DNA from 2 places in the Agrobacterium sp. GW821-FHT02D03 genome. Region 1 is predicted to be linked to the other one. Evidence: predicted binding sites of a transcription regulator. Region 1 holds the regulator's gene; the other holds the start of a gene.
What was found. Region 1 encodes LexA, which represses DNA repair genes until DNA is damaged. Its sites were predicted from a motif close to TGTTCNNNNTGTGTTCNG; they were not measured.
Positions count from the first base shown of each region.

Region 2: AC07U5_RS06100 (ATP-dependent helicase) is a predicted target of LexA. The motif match lies at 2,699-2,716, and genes of this name have one in related genera.

Region 1 covers NZ_JBWKVN010000001.1:1,497,393-1,504,481, reverse strand. The annotation lists gene eno (phosphopyruvate hydratase) at 1-139, opposite strand, end outside; gene kdsA (3-deoxy-8-phosphooctulonate synthase) at 357-1,205, opposite strand; gene AC07U5_RS07020 (hypothetical protein) at 1,341-1,904, opposite strand; gene lexA (transcriptional repressor LexA) at 2,261-2,986, shown strand; gene AC07U5_RS07010 (GFA family protein) at 3,320-3,718, opposite strand; gene AC07U5_RS07005 (glutathione S-transferase family protein) at 3,973-4,662, shown strand; gene AC07U5_RS07000 (ComEC/Rec2 family competence protein) at 4,673-7,089, opposite strand, start outside.
Region 2 covers NZ_JBWKVN010000001.1:1,313,656-1,320,744, forward strand. The annotation lists gene AC07U5_RS06100 (ATP-dependent helicase) at 183-2,657, opposite strand; gene AC07U5_RS06105 (efflux RND transporter periplasmic adaptor subunit) at 3,023-4,174, shown strand; gene AC07U5_RS06110 (efflux RND transporter permease subunit) at 4,171-7,089, shown strand, end outside.

The sequences.
Region 1 (7,089 bases):
CGTGAGCGCCGGTGGATGCGCCCGATGGAACGGCAGCGCGACCGAAGGAGCCGTCTTCGAGGTACACGTCGACCTCGACCGTGGGGTTGCCACGGCTATCGAGGATTTCGCGTGCGATGATGTCGGTAATGGCTGTCATGGTCTCTCCCTTGGGACTGGAACAGATGAATTTAAGTCGCTTGTCTTAGAGCGCATCGGCAAAACTGTGAAGCCGTTTTCGAGCCGGACGGCGGATAAGCGATTCTGAAAAGTGTGAAAGGTCATTGCAACTTCGCTGTAGACGAAGCGTGAGAAATTACAATGACGACGCCCAGCATCAGGCGTCGCCCAACCTATAAAAATCGATTAGGCCAAAATCAGGCAGCCTTGGCGATAGCGTCAAACGCCAGAAGCTTCTCCAGAAGCTTCGGCATATCCTTCAGGTGAACCATGTTCGGACCGTCGGATGGGGCATTGTCCGGATCCTCATGGGTTTCGACAAACAGGCCGGCAATGCCGACAGCCACCGCCGCACGCGACAATGTCTCGACGAATTCGCGCTGACCACCGGTCGACCCACCCTGCCCGCCTGGCTGCTGCACGGAATGCGTCGCATCGAAGACCACCGGCGCACCGAGCGAGGCCATGATCGGCAACGAGCGCATGTCGGAGACAAGCGTGTTATAGCCGAACGATGCGCCGCGTTCGCAGAGGAGAACATTCGGATTGCCGCTCTCATTCAACTTCGCCAGCACGTTCTTCATGTCCCAGGGCGCCAGGAACTGTCCCTTCTTCACATTGATCACGCGGCCGGTCTTCGCGGCGGCGATCAGAAGATCGGTCTGGCGACTGAGAAAGGCCGGGATCTGCAGAACATCAACGGTTTCGGCGACAATGGCGCACTGCTCTTCGGTATGGATATCGGTCAGGACCGGGAAGCCATATTCCTTCTTGAGATCGGCAAAGATCTCCATGGCCTTGTCGAGACCGATGCCGCGCTGGCCGGAAAGCGATGTGCGATTGGCCTTGTCGAAGGATGACTTATAGACAAGCCCGATGCCGAGCTTGCCGCAAAGCTCATGAAGCGTGCCGGCAATCATGAAAGCGTGGTCGCGGCTTTCCATCTGGCACGGACCGGCAATCAGCGAAAACCGCTCCGTGTTGGAGAAGGCGACAGCGCCTTTGCCTTCGCCAGCGACCACTTTCAAATTGTTCTTCACAGTCATCTCATTCCTCACGACACATGCGCCGGACATCGCCGGCAACCGCTTAACTTGCGATGTTGCACAGGCATTAGCAGCAAGCGCGCCATGTGTCACGAGATGAGGGATGCTGCGGCCGGAGCACCGACCGCTTGCCCTTTAGCCGGCATTCGCCTTCCGCACGACATCGGGATTGGCCTCGGAAAATTGCACGAACGGCCCGACTGCGCGCACGGCGTCGGAAAATCCAGCACTTCCCTTCAGCCCTTCCAGTTCTTCAGGCTTGAAGCCTTGAGTCAGTAACATGCGATAGACGTTCTCGCTGTTCTCACCACCGGCGGAAACCCAAGTCGGTAGCGATGTCTCCCAGGCCTTCTTCTCGCGCTGGTTTCGATCGACGACGATGGCAAGCTTGATCAGTCCGCCGATCGGAATGGGAATACCGTTCACCGCAAGATCGGGGATGAAGCTCGCCGGATGAACGCCGCCAAGCGCGTGGTTCTTCAGGATCCGTGCACAGTTATTGTCGCGCGTCGGCTCCTTGTTCTGCGAAACGCGCTTCTGATTGAGCTGAACGATGAGCTTGCAATTGGCCATCGTCGTGTTCAGCAGCAGCCGGTCGTACTCCTTGCGCTTTAAAGCTTCCGGTGAATTGGGATCGAGGGTCTGGCAACCGGCCAGCGCAACCAGCATTCCGATAAGGGTAAATCTAACGAGCTTCATAAAAATGTCCCTGCCCCGAGAAGACGCTGCAAGGCAGCGCCGTAGAGCTATGATAACTTTGTTGATAATGCTTCGAATGGCTTGGCCTTCATCCCACAGGATGACCGGATCATGTGATCCTCGAAGCAGCTTGTAGATACCCGCAAAAATGAAATCATCAACCTGGAGAGGAAAAAGACGCGCAACACCGTAAAGAAGCTATAAACTTCTACCATTGCGCGGATAACAGGACTGCGAATTGATGAGGCGGAGACGTTTGCGGAATTTTAAGGGATTGCAGAACACATATGGAACATATAGTGTTCGTTCTGTATTTGTTTCGCGAATCTTCGCCACGTATTCCAAGGGTTTTCTTCATGCTCACGCGCAAACAGCAGGAACTGCTTCTTTTCATTCATGAGCGAATGAAAGAGTCCGGCGTGCCGCCATCTTTCGATGAGATGAAAGATGCCCTCGACCTTGCCTCGAAATCCGGCATCCATCGGCTGATTACCGCTCTGGAAGAACGTGGCTTCATCCGCCGCTTGCCGAACAGGGCAAGAGCCCTGGAAGTCATCAAGCTTCCGGAAGCCTATTCCGCACCCGCACAGAAGCCGCCGCGCGGCTTCTCGCCAAGCGTGATCGAGGGCAGCCTCGGAAAAGCCAAACCGCCTGAGTCGGCTCCTGCCCCGAAGCCAGCAAACGATCAGATCTCCTCCGCTGTCACCGTTCCTGTAATGGGGCGCATCGCCGCCGGTGTGCCGATCTCCGCTATTCAGAACAACACCCACGATGTTGCCGTACCCGTCGATATGTTGGGCACGGGCGAGCATTACGCGCTGGAGGTCAAGGGTGACTCGATGATCGAGGCTGGCATCTTCGATGGCGATACCGTCATCATTCGCAACGGCAGCACCGCCAACCCCGGCGATATCATCGTCGCACTGGTAGATGATGAAGAAGCCACCTTGAAGCGCTTCCGCCGCAAGGGTGCTTCCATCGCCCTGGAGGCCGCGAACCCAGCCTATGAAACCCGTATCTTCGGACCGGATCGGGTCAAGATTCAGGGCAAGCTGGTCGGCCTCATTCGTCGCTATCACTGAGCGGACGACAGTCGGCTCAGACTGGCTGCCCGTGCTCTTGCAGAGGCAAGACGCGCTGACATAGTTGGCAGATGCGGCGATGTTGGGCTGCCTCTGATCGCACCGAGGTTTCGACGCTGGTTCTCTTCGCCTTTGTCTTTCTCGTTATCCTCATTCTCGATCCGAGGGTGAGGAAAAGATTGGCGGATGGTCGGGTGCATGCCGATCATGGCCTTCGAACGGCGGCAATCTTTCAGTGCCACCGACAAGCGCCCTCGCCCGTCGCTTCTAAGTGCAGGACTCACAGACGCAGCTAATCCATGTTGCAGCTACCATCCGACAAGGTGGACAGTCTCACCGCCCCTTTTCCGTTCTGCCTGTCGATTCCCGGTCCCGCTCATATTGGCGCAATGCCGGGAAATCCGGCAGCCACGCCTCACGGCGGACCGTCCAAAGCTCGTAGGTCGGCTCGAACTGATCTGGTGAATCCAGGGAACCGAGATTGACCTCGATTTCGTCGTCGCTTTTTCCGAAGACCGGCGATCCGCAGTTGGGACAGAAGAAACGGCCATTATAGCTGCGTGTTTCTCCCTCGATGGTAACGGCATCCTGCGGGAAGATGGCGGATGCGTGGAAGAGCGCGCCGTGGTGTTTGCGACAGTCCATGCAGTGACAAATCCCGATACGGTAGGGCGCGCCGACCATCGAAAGCCTCACGCTGCCGCAGGCACAACCGCCAGATTTCATGTTCATCTCGATCGCTCCATTTGCTTGACGCCTTCCCATCAAACCGCGACGAACCGGTGAAGTTCATTCTGCTTCTGTTTCCGGACACGTGAGAACGGCGAACGCATCAATTCATATGATATCTGACATGACAGACTCGGCCTGTATGTCCTCTCGGTCATGCGTTAGGAGGATGGACAGAGAAACATACGCACCTACACGCATGGACGCTTTTGCTGATTGCATGCGATTCAAGCGGCGTATCACCAGAAGGAGACAACATGTACGATCTCTACATCGCCAACAAGAACTACTCCTCCTGGTCTCTCCGGCCGTGGGTTCTGATGCGCACATTGGAGATTTCCTTCAACGAGCATCTCGTCCCCTTCAATGATCCCGATCCCAAGAATGGCTTCAATCACTTCTCCCCCACCGGCAAGGTGCCTTGCCTTGTGGATGGCGATGTCACCATCTGGGACTCGCTTGCGATCATCGAATATCTGGCGGAACGGCATGATGGTGTTTGGGCTGAGGATGCCAAAGCGCGGGCTTGGTCGCGCTCGGCATCCGCGGAGATGCATTCCGGCTTCCAATCGCTCCGCAATCTGCACCCGATGAGCGTAGGCTTGCGAATCCGGCCAGTTCCTGCAACCGAGGCGCTCCGTAGGGATATCGCGCGTATAGATGCGCTATGGCAACAGGGCCTCGACAGCTTCGGAGGGCCGTTTCTGGCCGGTACGAATTTCACCGCCGTCGACGCCTTCTTCTGCCCCGTGGCCTTTCGCTTCCAGACCTACGGCACAGCACTCTCGCCAGCGGCAGAGGCTTACAAGACCCGCCTCTTGAACTCGCCGGCGATGAAGGAGTGGGAGGAGGCAGCGATCCGGGAACCCTGGCGTGACGCCGAGCACGAAGAAGAAGCGCGGGCGTCCGGCGAGATCATCGAAGACCGCCGCTCCGCAGCGGGTTGAAGCAAGAGACTTACTGCCCGGCCGCCAGCATCGCCTCGATATGCGGCGGCACCGCGCCGTCAGAGGTCTTGCTGCGCCAGTCATAGGCGCGGTGGATCGACCAGGGTCTGGCAACGTCTTGCATCGCCGCGCGCGCAGTTGCGACGGGCGCTCCGGCCTCATTCAGCCAGAGTTCCAGCGAGCCCGTCTTCCGCAATGTTGTGGCGCTGATCAACAGCGCGCCCGAGCGACAATTTGAAAACGGCACGAAACGCGACGTCACGACGATGTCCGCCACATCACAGGCTGTTCCGGTCAACGCCGTGTTCGAAATGACCACGACTGTGACGCCGCTCTCATGACGTCCAGCACACCAGGCGTTTTTCTGACACGAGAAGCCATTCGTCCGCTCGAAAGCCAGAATCATCTTGTCGCGAACCTCTTGCTTCAGCTGATCGGTGAGAACAGCCGGCCGGCGTGGCGTTGGCTCTGCCGTTTCCTCTCGTTCACCCGCCTTGTTGTCGTCCACCATGACAGGGGCCACATGTTTATCCGGAAGCGGCACCGCCCTCGCCCACTGATCAAAGACGAACCCCTTCGCCTGGCGCTTGGTCGTCGCAACGAATTGATCCACGCGAAACGCGACCAGAACACCATCCTCGTAGATCAATAAATCCGGCTTTGCCTTGTTCTGCTCAAGCGGCACCAGAACGAGACCGGCCAGCATCAGGGGAAGCCCCAAGAGCGCGAGGTGGGTCCGCAGCAAGGTCAGAAGAAGAAATCCGACCGTCGAGACGGCCAGAAACCAGGGATGTTGCCGCCCGATCGTGGCATCTCCGCCCCAACTGGAGACGGTGTTGGCAATGTCGATCACCATGGCCATGCCGTAACCCATCAGCTTCAGGAAGGGTGCATCCAGGCCGAAAGGCATGAGCAGCATGGCAATCAGTGCAGACGGCATGACGATGATCGACATGACCGGCATGGCGGCAAGATTGGCGGCCAGTCCGTAGGTGGTGATACGGTGGAAATGCTCGATGGAGTAGATCGCAGTCGAGACACCCCCAATCAACGAGGTGATGACGACACCGCCGATCACGGCACTCGCTTTCGACGAGGCCACCATCCACAAAGGCGGGCGCGCGATAAAGAGGCGCTCGCGACTGCCCTGCCATCTGCTCCAGAAGGAATAGGCAGCAACCAGTGCCAGCGTTGCGGCAAAGGACATCTGGAAACTCGGACCCATGATTTCATGTGGCGAAACCGCGATGATGACGATTGCGGCAAGGGCGACATTGCGCAGACTGATCGACGGCCGGTTGACGAGAACCGCTGCCAGCATGATCGACATCATCAACCATGCCCGCTCGGCAGAGACGGCAAAGCCTGAAATCAGATAATAGGCGAATGTCATCAACAGCGCGGCAAAGGCGGAGATCTTCTTGACGGGATAGCGCTGCGAAAACCCTGGACACAGGCTGAACACCATACGCATACCGACGAAGAAGATGCCTGATGCCAGTGCCATGTTGAGCCCGGAAATGGCAACGATATGGGCGAGCCCCGACACGCGCAAAGCTTCCATCGTCTCGCTGGAGATCGCGCGCCGTTCATCCGTGATGATCGAAGCCGCAAAAGCACCTGCATCGCCGCCGATGACGCTGCGGATTCGTTCGGCAATAGCGGAACGCAGCGCGTAGAGCCCCGAACCCGCTGTTTGCAGCCAGCCCACGCCGTCTGTCGTTTCGGCCTGCGTCGGTAGAGCCTTTGGCGCGCTATAGAAAAAGCCTGTCGCACCGATCCCATCGAAGTACGCGGAAAAGGCAAAGTCGTTGAGGCCCGGCAATGCCGGCCCGGATGGTGGTGAAAGGCGCGCCTTGCCGGTGATGCCTGCACCGACAGCGATCGGTTTTTCGCGACTGCGCGAGAGAACGGATATCCGGTTTGGCAGGCGCGTCAGAGAAGGTCCACTCGTCGAAGTCAGGGCGATCGTGTAGCGCCAGTAGCCCCTGGCATCTACCTCCCGCCGCTCCACTTTGCCGGTGATTGTCGTCGTCACGGCAGTGTCAAGGACTGTGGTCCCAACGCGGCGCGTCTCCCAGTTCGCCAGAAGCATGCCGAGCAGCAGAAGTGCAAGCGTTGCCAGCACAAAGGACAGTGCGGTCTGCCGGTGCCGCATGATGATGGCGATCGGGATGACGCAAAGGCCACTCACAAGCAGAACGACATCGGATGGCGGAGAGGAGAGCGAAAACCACAGCGCCGCGCCCGCGCCGACCAGCACGGGGATGAAAAGGAAGTCCTGCCGGTACTGAAGCTCCTCGGTGACGCAACGCGATAAGGTCGATTGCAATCGCTGCGCAAAGCCTTGAGGCGCAGGACGCGGCGGAGCAAAGAGTACGATATCCGTATTCGCAAGAGCAGCGGGCGCATTGATGCCGTCGAGCT
Region 2 (7,089 bases), 180 kb from region 1:
CCTCAGGAGGACGACTCTGCGAAACCATGTGGTTATTGCCGAGAATCGCCCCGAGGGAAATAGTCGAAGCCGTCAGTTACTCAAAAATACGAGGTGAAAACTTAGGGGCCAGCGCGCCTTTTTTGGGCGCATGAGGCACGCTTATCTTCTTTAAGCTGGCGAGGCTTCTTTATGTTTGGGAATCAGGCCTTTTCGACGAAGCCGTCGAGCACGCGTTTCTGGCCTGCTCGGTCGAAATCGATCGTCAGCTTGTTGCCTTCGACGGTCGCGACATTGCCGTTCCCGAACTTGATATGGAAGACGCGATCTCCGACCGCAAATTTCGAGGGCGCGTCGGCCACCGACTTCGCGACCAGTTCTCCATCGATGGTTCGGGCACGCGGACCGCTCTCACCATAACCGATCCGCTCTACCGCATGTCCTGACCGGCTGCCCCAGTTGTCGCGCGTCGCATCGGAGCGGTTGGCTTGAGCGCGCTTCCAGCCGGGCGTGGTGTAATTATTGGCAAAGGGTTCGGCCTTGTCGAAGCGGGACTGGCCGTAGCCGCCGCGACCGCCATAGCCACCATAACTGCTTTCTGATGCCGTGACTTCGACATGGGATGCCGGCAGCTCATCCAGGAAGCGTGAGGGCAGGGTGGATTGCCAGAGACCGTGTATACGGCGGTTGGAGACGAACCAGATGTGGCAGCGGCGCTTGGCGCGGGTAATGCCGACATAGGCAAGGCGTCGTTCTTCCTCCAGACCGGAGCGTCCGCCTTCGTCCAAAGAGCGCTGATGTGGGAACAGACCTTCTTCCCATCCGGGCAGGAAGACGGTTTCGAATTCCAGGCCCTTGGCGGAGTGCAGCGTCATGATCGAGACGGCATCGAGCTCTTCATTCTGCTCGGCATCCATGACGAGCGCCACATGCTCCAGGAAGCCGCGCATGCTCTCGAAGGAGTCCATCGAGCGAATGAGTTCCTTCAGGTTTTCCAGGCGTCCCGGCGCTTCTGCGGTCTTGTCGGCCTGCCACATGGCGGTGTAGCCGCTTTCATCCAGGATCTGTTCTGCAAGCACCGTGTGTTCGGTGTTTTCCAGTAGCCCTTGCCAACGGCGAAAATCCTGCACCACATCGAAGAGCGCCCTGCGCGCCTTGGGCTTCAGCTCGTCCGTCTCGATAATATCGGCGGCGGCCGCCAGCATGGGGATATCGCGGGCGCGGGCATAGTCATGCAGCGTGCGAATGGTCGTGTCGCCAAGCCCGCGCTTCGGCGTGTTGACGATGCGCTCGAAGGCCAGATCGTCGGCCGGTTGGCAGACGAGGCGGAAATAGGCCATGGCATCGCGGATTTCCATGCGCTCATAGAAGCGTGGGCCGCCGATGACGCGGTAGTTGAGACCTAGCGTGACGAAGCGATCTTCGAATTCGCGCATCTGGAACGAGGCACGCACGAGGATCGCCATGTCGTTGAGATTGTGCTTCGTGTTGCGTTGAAGCGCCTCGATCTCTTCGCCGACGGCACGGGCTTCCTCTTCGGAATCCCACGCAGCATGCACCACGACCTTTTCGTCGTTCGGGTCGACGCGATCGGTGAAGAGTGTTTTGCCCAAGCGACCTTCATTATGGGCGATCAGATGACCGGCGGCGCCCAGAATATGCTCGGTGGAGCGATAGTTGCGCTCGAGCTTGATGACCTTGGCACCGGGAAAATCCTTGTCGAAGCGCAGGATATTGTCCACTTCGGCACCGCGCCAGCCATAGATGGACTGATCGTCGTCGCCAACGCAGCAGACGTTCTGCGGCTCGCCCTTCGCGCGCTGCGCCAGAAGCCGTAGCCACATATATTGGCAGGTGTTGGTATCCTGATACTCGTCCACCAGAATGTAGCGGAAGCGCTGGTGATAATCCTTGAGGATATCGCCATGGCGGCGGAATATGGTGATTGGGTGCAGCAGAAGATCGCCGAAATCGCAGGCATTCAGCGTCTTCAGTCTTGCCTGATAGGCTGCATAAAGCTCGCGGCCCTTGCCATTGGCAAAGGCGCGGCTATCGCCTTCAGGAATATCGGGCGGTGTCAGGCCCTTGTTCTTCCAGTTGTCGATCATCCCGGCGAACTGCTTGGCCGGCCAGCGCTTGTCATCCAGACCTTCGGACTGGATCAACTGCTTGATGAGCCGCACCACGTCATCGGTATCGAGAATCGTGAAGTCCGATTTCAGCCCGACGAGTTCGGCGTGCCGACGCAGAAGCTTCACGCCGATGGAGTGGAAGGTGCCAAGCCATGGCATGCCTTCGACCGCGCCGCCGACGAGGACGCCGATACGTTCCTTCATTTCGCGCGCCGCCTTGTTGGTGAAGGTCACGGCGAGGATCTGGCTTGGATAGGCTTTGTTGGTTGCGAGAATGTGGGCGATACGTGTCGTCAGCACGCGGGTCTTGCCCGTGCCGGCACCGGCAAGAACCAGCACTGGACCATCCACCGTTTCGACCGCCTCCCGCTGCTCCGGATTGAGGCCGGAGAGATAATCGGGCGTGCCACGTGCCTGATCACGCGCCGCCATGGCGCGCGCGGCAATGCCCAGGCCACCGGGGGCGGGAGCTGCGTTTGGGGCCAGACGGCGCGGCTCGTTTGGTTCTTCGTCGAAGAACGGCATATCGTCGAAACTATTGCTCATGCGGCTCAATGTAGTGATTCGGGATATAAACGCTAGAACGTCGTTCTGCTTTTATTCCCGTATTCACGGTGATCGCGACCAATAGAAGGCGAAATGCCGGTTTTATGCATGCTCGCGACCTCGCGGGACAGGCGCGTCCGATGCTGAGCCGAGGACGGCTTCGAAGCGGAATTACAACTGCCGATAAAGTATATCGTCGATTTTTCGATGTCTTGCCGCAAAATTTTCGCAAATTACAATTCGGTAAGAAACGAAATGTTGCGTTGCGTTGTTAAGCAGCAGCAAAGATACTGCCCCAAATCATTCGCCTGCCCGTCCGCGCTGCGGCACGGCTGCGGTTGTGGATGGATCACACGGAGAATTGCATGCGGGTTTGGAAGCAGGTTGGTGTCAGTCTGGCGGTCGTCGGGGCTGGTTTCTTTTTGTGGGCGTTCAATTCGTCCACAGGGCAGAACCTGCTGGCGAAGGCTGGCATCGTCACGACGGGAGAGCCTGCCGCAAACAATGCCGCAAGTGCTTCGTCCAGACCTGCAGGCCAAGGTGGCGGGGGCGGGCGCAGCAATGCCACGCTCGTGATGACCGCGCCTGCCAAGACCGGCACAGTTAACGATCGCCTCAATGCCATCGGCAACGGTGAGGCGATCCAGACCGTCGTCGTGACACCTCAGGCGTCCGGATTGATTTCCGAGATCCTCGTGTCGTCCGGTCAGAAGGTGAAGAAGGGCGATGTGCTGGCGAGGCTTGATGATGACGAGCAACTGATCGAGCGCGACAAGGCGCAGGTCGCGCTCAAAAGTGCGGTCGAAAAATCGTCCTCCTATAAAAATCTTCAGTCGGTGGCCCGTCTCGATGTTCTCGACGCGCAGATTGCCGAAGAGTCGGCCAAGCTTGCGGTCAGCACGGCCGAACTCAATCTGAAACGGCGCAATATCGTCGCGCCGATCGACGGCATTGCCGGCATCGTCGCCATTAATGTCGGCGATAATGCAACGACACAGACCAGCATCGTCAGCATCGATGATCGCTCTAAGATCCTCGTCAACTTCTGGGCACCGGAACGATTTGCCACGGCGATCAAGGTCGGCATGCCGGTGGAAGCGACCTCGATTGCCCGCCCGGGTGAGACCTTTACAGGCGAGGTGGAGGCGGTCGACAATCGCGTGGACGAAGCAAGCCGCACCGTTCGTGTGCGCGCCGTTTTCGATAACGCCAAGGATGAGCTGCGCGCCGGCATGTCGTTCAGCGTCACCATGAAGTTCGAAGGCGAAACCTATCCATCGGTCGATCCGCTGGCCGTGCAGTGGGACGCCGACGGTTCGTATGTGTGGCGCGTGAAGGACAACAAGTCGAACAAGGTCCGCGTTCAGGTGGTGCAGCGCAACCCTGACGCTGTTCTGGTGAAGGCCGAGCTTTCACCCAATGACCCCCTGGTAACGGAAGGTCTGCAGCGCGTGCGTGAAGGCGGCGCTGTGCGCATCGGCAACGAACCGAAAGCACCGGAGGTCGCCAGCCAATGAGCGGTTCATCAACTGGACAGACGCCGCCCGCAGGGCAGGACTCGAAGCTTGCTTTTACCGCGCTCTTCGTAAGACGGCCGATCCTTGCCGCGGTGATCAACACGTTGCTCGTGGTCGCGGGTCTCGCGGCCCTTGTCGGCGTAGAGGTCCGTGAATTGCCGGATGTGGACCGTCCGGTCATCTCCGTGCGCACGACCTATGACGGTGCGTCGCCGCAGACGATCGACCAGGAGGTGACGCAGACGATCGAAGGTGCTGTCGCCCGTGTCAGCGGGGTCAAGTCCATCTCGTCGGCCTCGCAGTTCGGTACCAGCCGTGTAACGCTGGAGTTTGGCGACAATATCGATCTCGCGGTTGCCGCCAATGATGTGCGCGACGCGATCGGACGCGTCACCAATCAGATGCCGGAAGATGCCGATGAACCGCAGATCATCAAGGCCGATTCCGACAGCCAGCCGATCATGCGTCTTGCTGTCACATCCTCCACGCTCAGCATGGAAGACCTGACCAAGCTTGTCGAGGATGAGGTCGTCGACCGCCTGGCTGCCGTCGACGGCGTTGCCGATGTGGAGCTTTACGGCGACCAGGAGAAGGTGTTCCGGATCGATCTCGATCAGGCAGCACTTGCAAGCCGCGGTCTCACCGTAACCGATGTCTCCAATGCGCTGGCAACCGCAGCACTGGATGTTCCGGCGGGCTCGCTGAAAAGCTCCACGCAGGACATCGTGGTGCGCGCGACAGCCAATCTCACAACGCCTGCCGAATTTGAAAATCTGCTGATCAAGGACAAGGTGCGTCTTCGCGATGTGGCGAGCGTGCAGCTTGGTGCCGATGATGAAAGCACGTCCCTGCGTTCCAACGGCGTGCAGGGCGTTGGCCTTGGCGTGATCCGTCAGGCACAGTCCAACACGTTGAACATTTCGACCGGCGTCAAGGCAGCTGTCGATGCGATGACGCCGAACCTGCCAGAGGGCACACGGATCGTTGTCACCAGCGACGACGCTGTCTTCATCGAAGGCGCGCTTCACGAGGTGGAACTGGCGCTTGGTCTTTCTGCGCTGATCGTCGTTGTGGTTCTCTATCTCTTCCTGCGCGACTGGCGCGCTACGCTTATTCCAGCCATCACCATGCCGGTCGCGCTGATTGGCACGCTGGTTGCCATCTATATGGTTGGCTTTTCCATCAACATTCTGACGCTGCTTGCCATCGTGCTGGCGACGGGTCTTGTGGTGGATGATGCGATCGTGGTTCTGGAAAACATCGTGCGCCGCAGAGCCGAAGGGATGGGGCCGCGTGCCGCCGCCGTGCTTGGTACGCAAGAGGTGTTCTTCGCAGTTCTCGCGACAACCGCGACGCTCGCCGCTGTCTTCATTCCGCTGTCCTTCCTGCCCGGCCAGTTGGGCGGCCTGTTCCGTGAGTTTGGCTTCGTGCTGGCCTTTGCCGTTGGCTTGTCCTCGATTGTGGCGTTGACGCTCTGCCCTATGCTCGCGTCACGCATGTTGAAGAAGACTGTGGAGCATAAGACCGGCCCGCTTGCCTGGTTTGGCAATCTCTTTGCCAGCACCTACAAGAACACGCTGTCGAGCTGTCTTAACAATCCGCTGATCGTTATCGTCGTGTCGATCGCCTTTGCAGGCGTCTCCTGGGTCGCCTTCGGCATGGTGCAGAACGAATTGACGCCGCGCGAGGACCGCTCGTCGATCTTCCTGCGGGTGACTGCGCCGCAGGGCGTCAGCCTGGAATATACGCGCGACCAGCTGCAGCGGATCGAAGAGAATCTGATGCCGCTGCGCGAAAGCGGGGAAATCCGTAACGTCTATTCAATCACCGGGATGAATGGCTCGTCCAATACCGGCTTCATGGTGCTGACGCTGGCACCATGGGCGGATCGTGATCGCACGCAGAACCAGATCGCTCAGGATATCAATGCCGCCGCACAAAAGGTGCCGGCGCTTCGCGGCACGGCGCAGCAGCCGAACAGCCTGCGCATTCGCGGCGCAGGCAATGGTCTCAGCATGGCGATGGTCGGCTCCAACTATCAGGCGCTGACCGAGTCCACGCAGAAGCTGCTGTTGTCGATGGAAGAAACCGGCATGTTCGACACGCCGCGCTTCGATAATGAGCCGAACCAGGCGCAGCTTTCCGTCTCCATCGATCGCGAGCGGGCATCCGATCTCGGCATCGACATCACCGGCCTGTCGCGCGCCATGCAGTCGCTTCTCGAAGGCCGCTCCATCGTCGACGTCTTTGTGAATGGTGACGCGATCCCTGTCAGGCTTCTTGCCTCCACCCGGCCGATCAACGATCCGACGGATCTTGAGAACATTTTCTTGAAGACAGACGATGGCAAGATCGTGCCGATGTCGGTGATCGCGTCGCTGAAGGAAAATGCGGTCTCGCCGCAGCTGAACCGCGAGCAGCAGCTGCCATCGGTTGGCTTCTCCGCCAACCTGCGCGAAGGTGTTTCGCTCGGTGATGCGGTCGCCAAGGTCAATGAACTGGCGGGCCAGATCATGCCATCCGGTGCGCGGCTGATCCCGCTCGGTGAAGCCGCCACGCTTCAGGAAAATTCCAGCGGCATGTTGCTGACCTTCGGCTTTGCCATTGCGATCATCTTCCTAGTGCTGGCAGCGCAGTTCGAAAGTGTCCTGAGCTCGCTGATCATCATGACGACGGTGCCGCTCGGTCTTGCCTGCGCGGTGATCGCGCTGCTCGTTACCGGATCAAGCCTCAATGTCTATAGTCAGATCGGTCTTGTGCTTCTGGTCGGTGTGATGGCGAAGAACGGCATTCTGATCGTGGAATTCGCCAACCATCTGCGTGATCAGGGCGCGAGCGTACGCGAAGCCATCGAGAAGGCTTGCAGCATTCGCCTTCGCCCGGTGATGATGACGATGATCGCCACCATTCTCGGC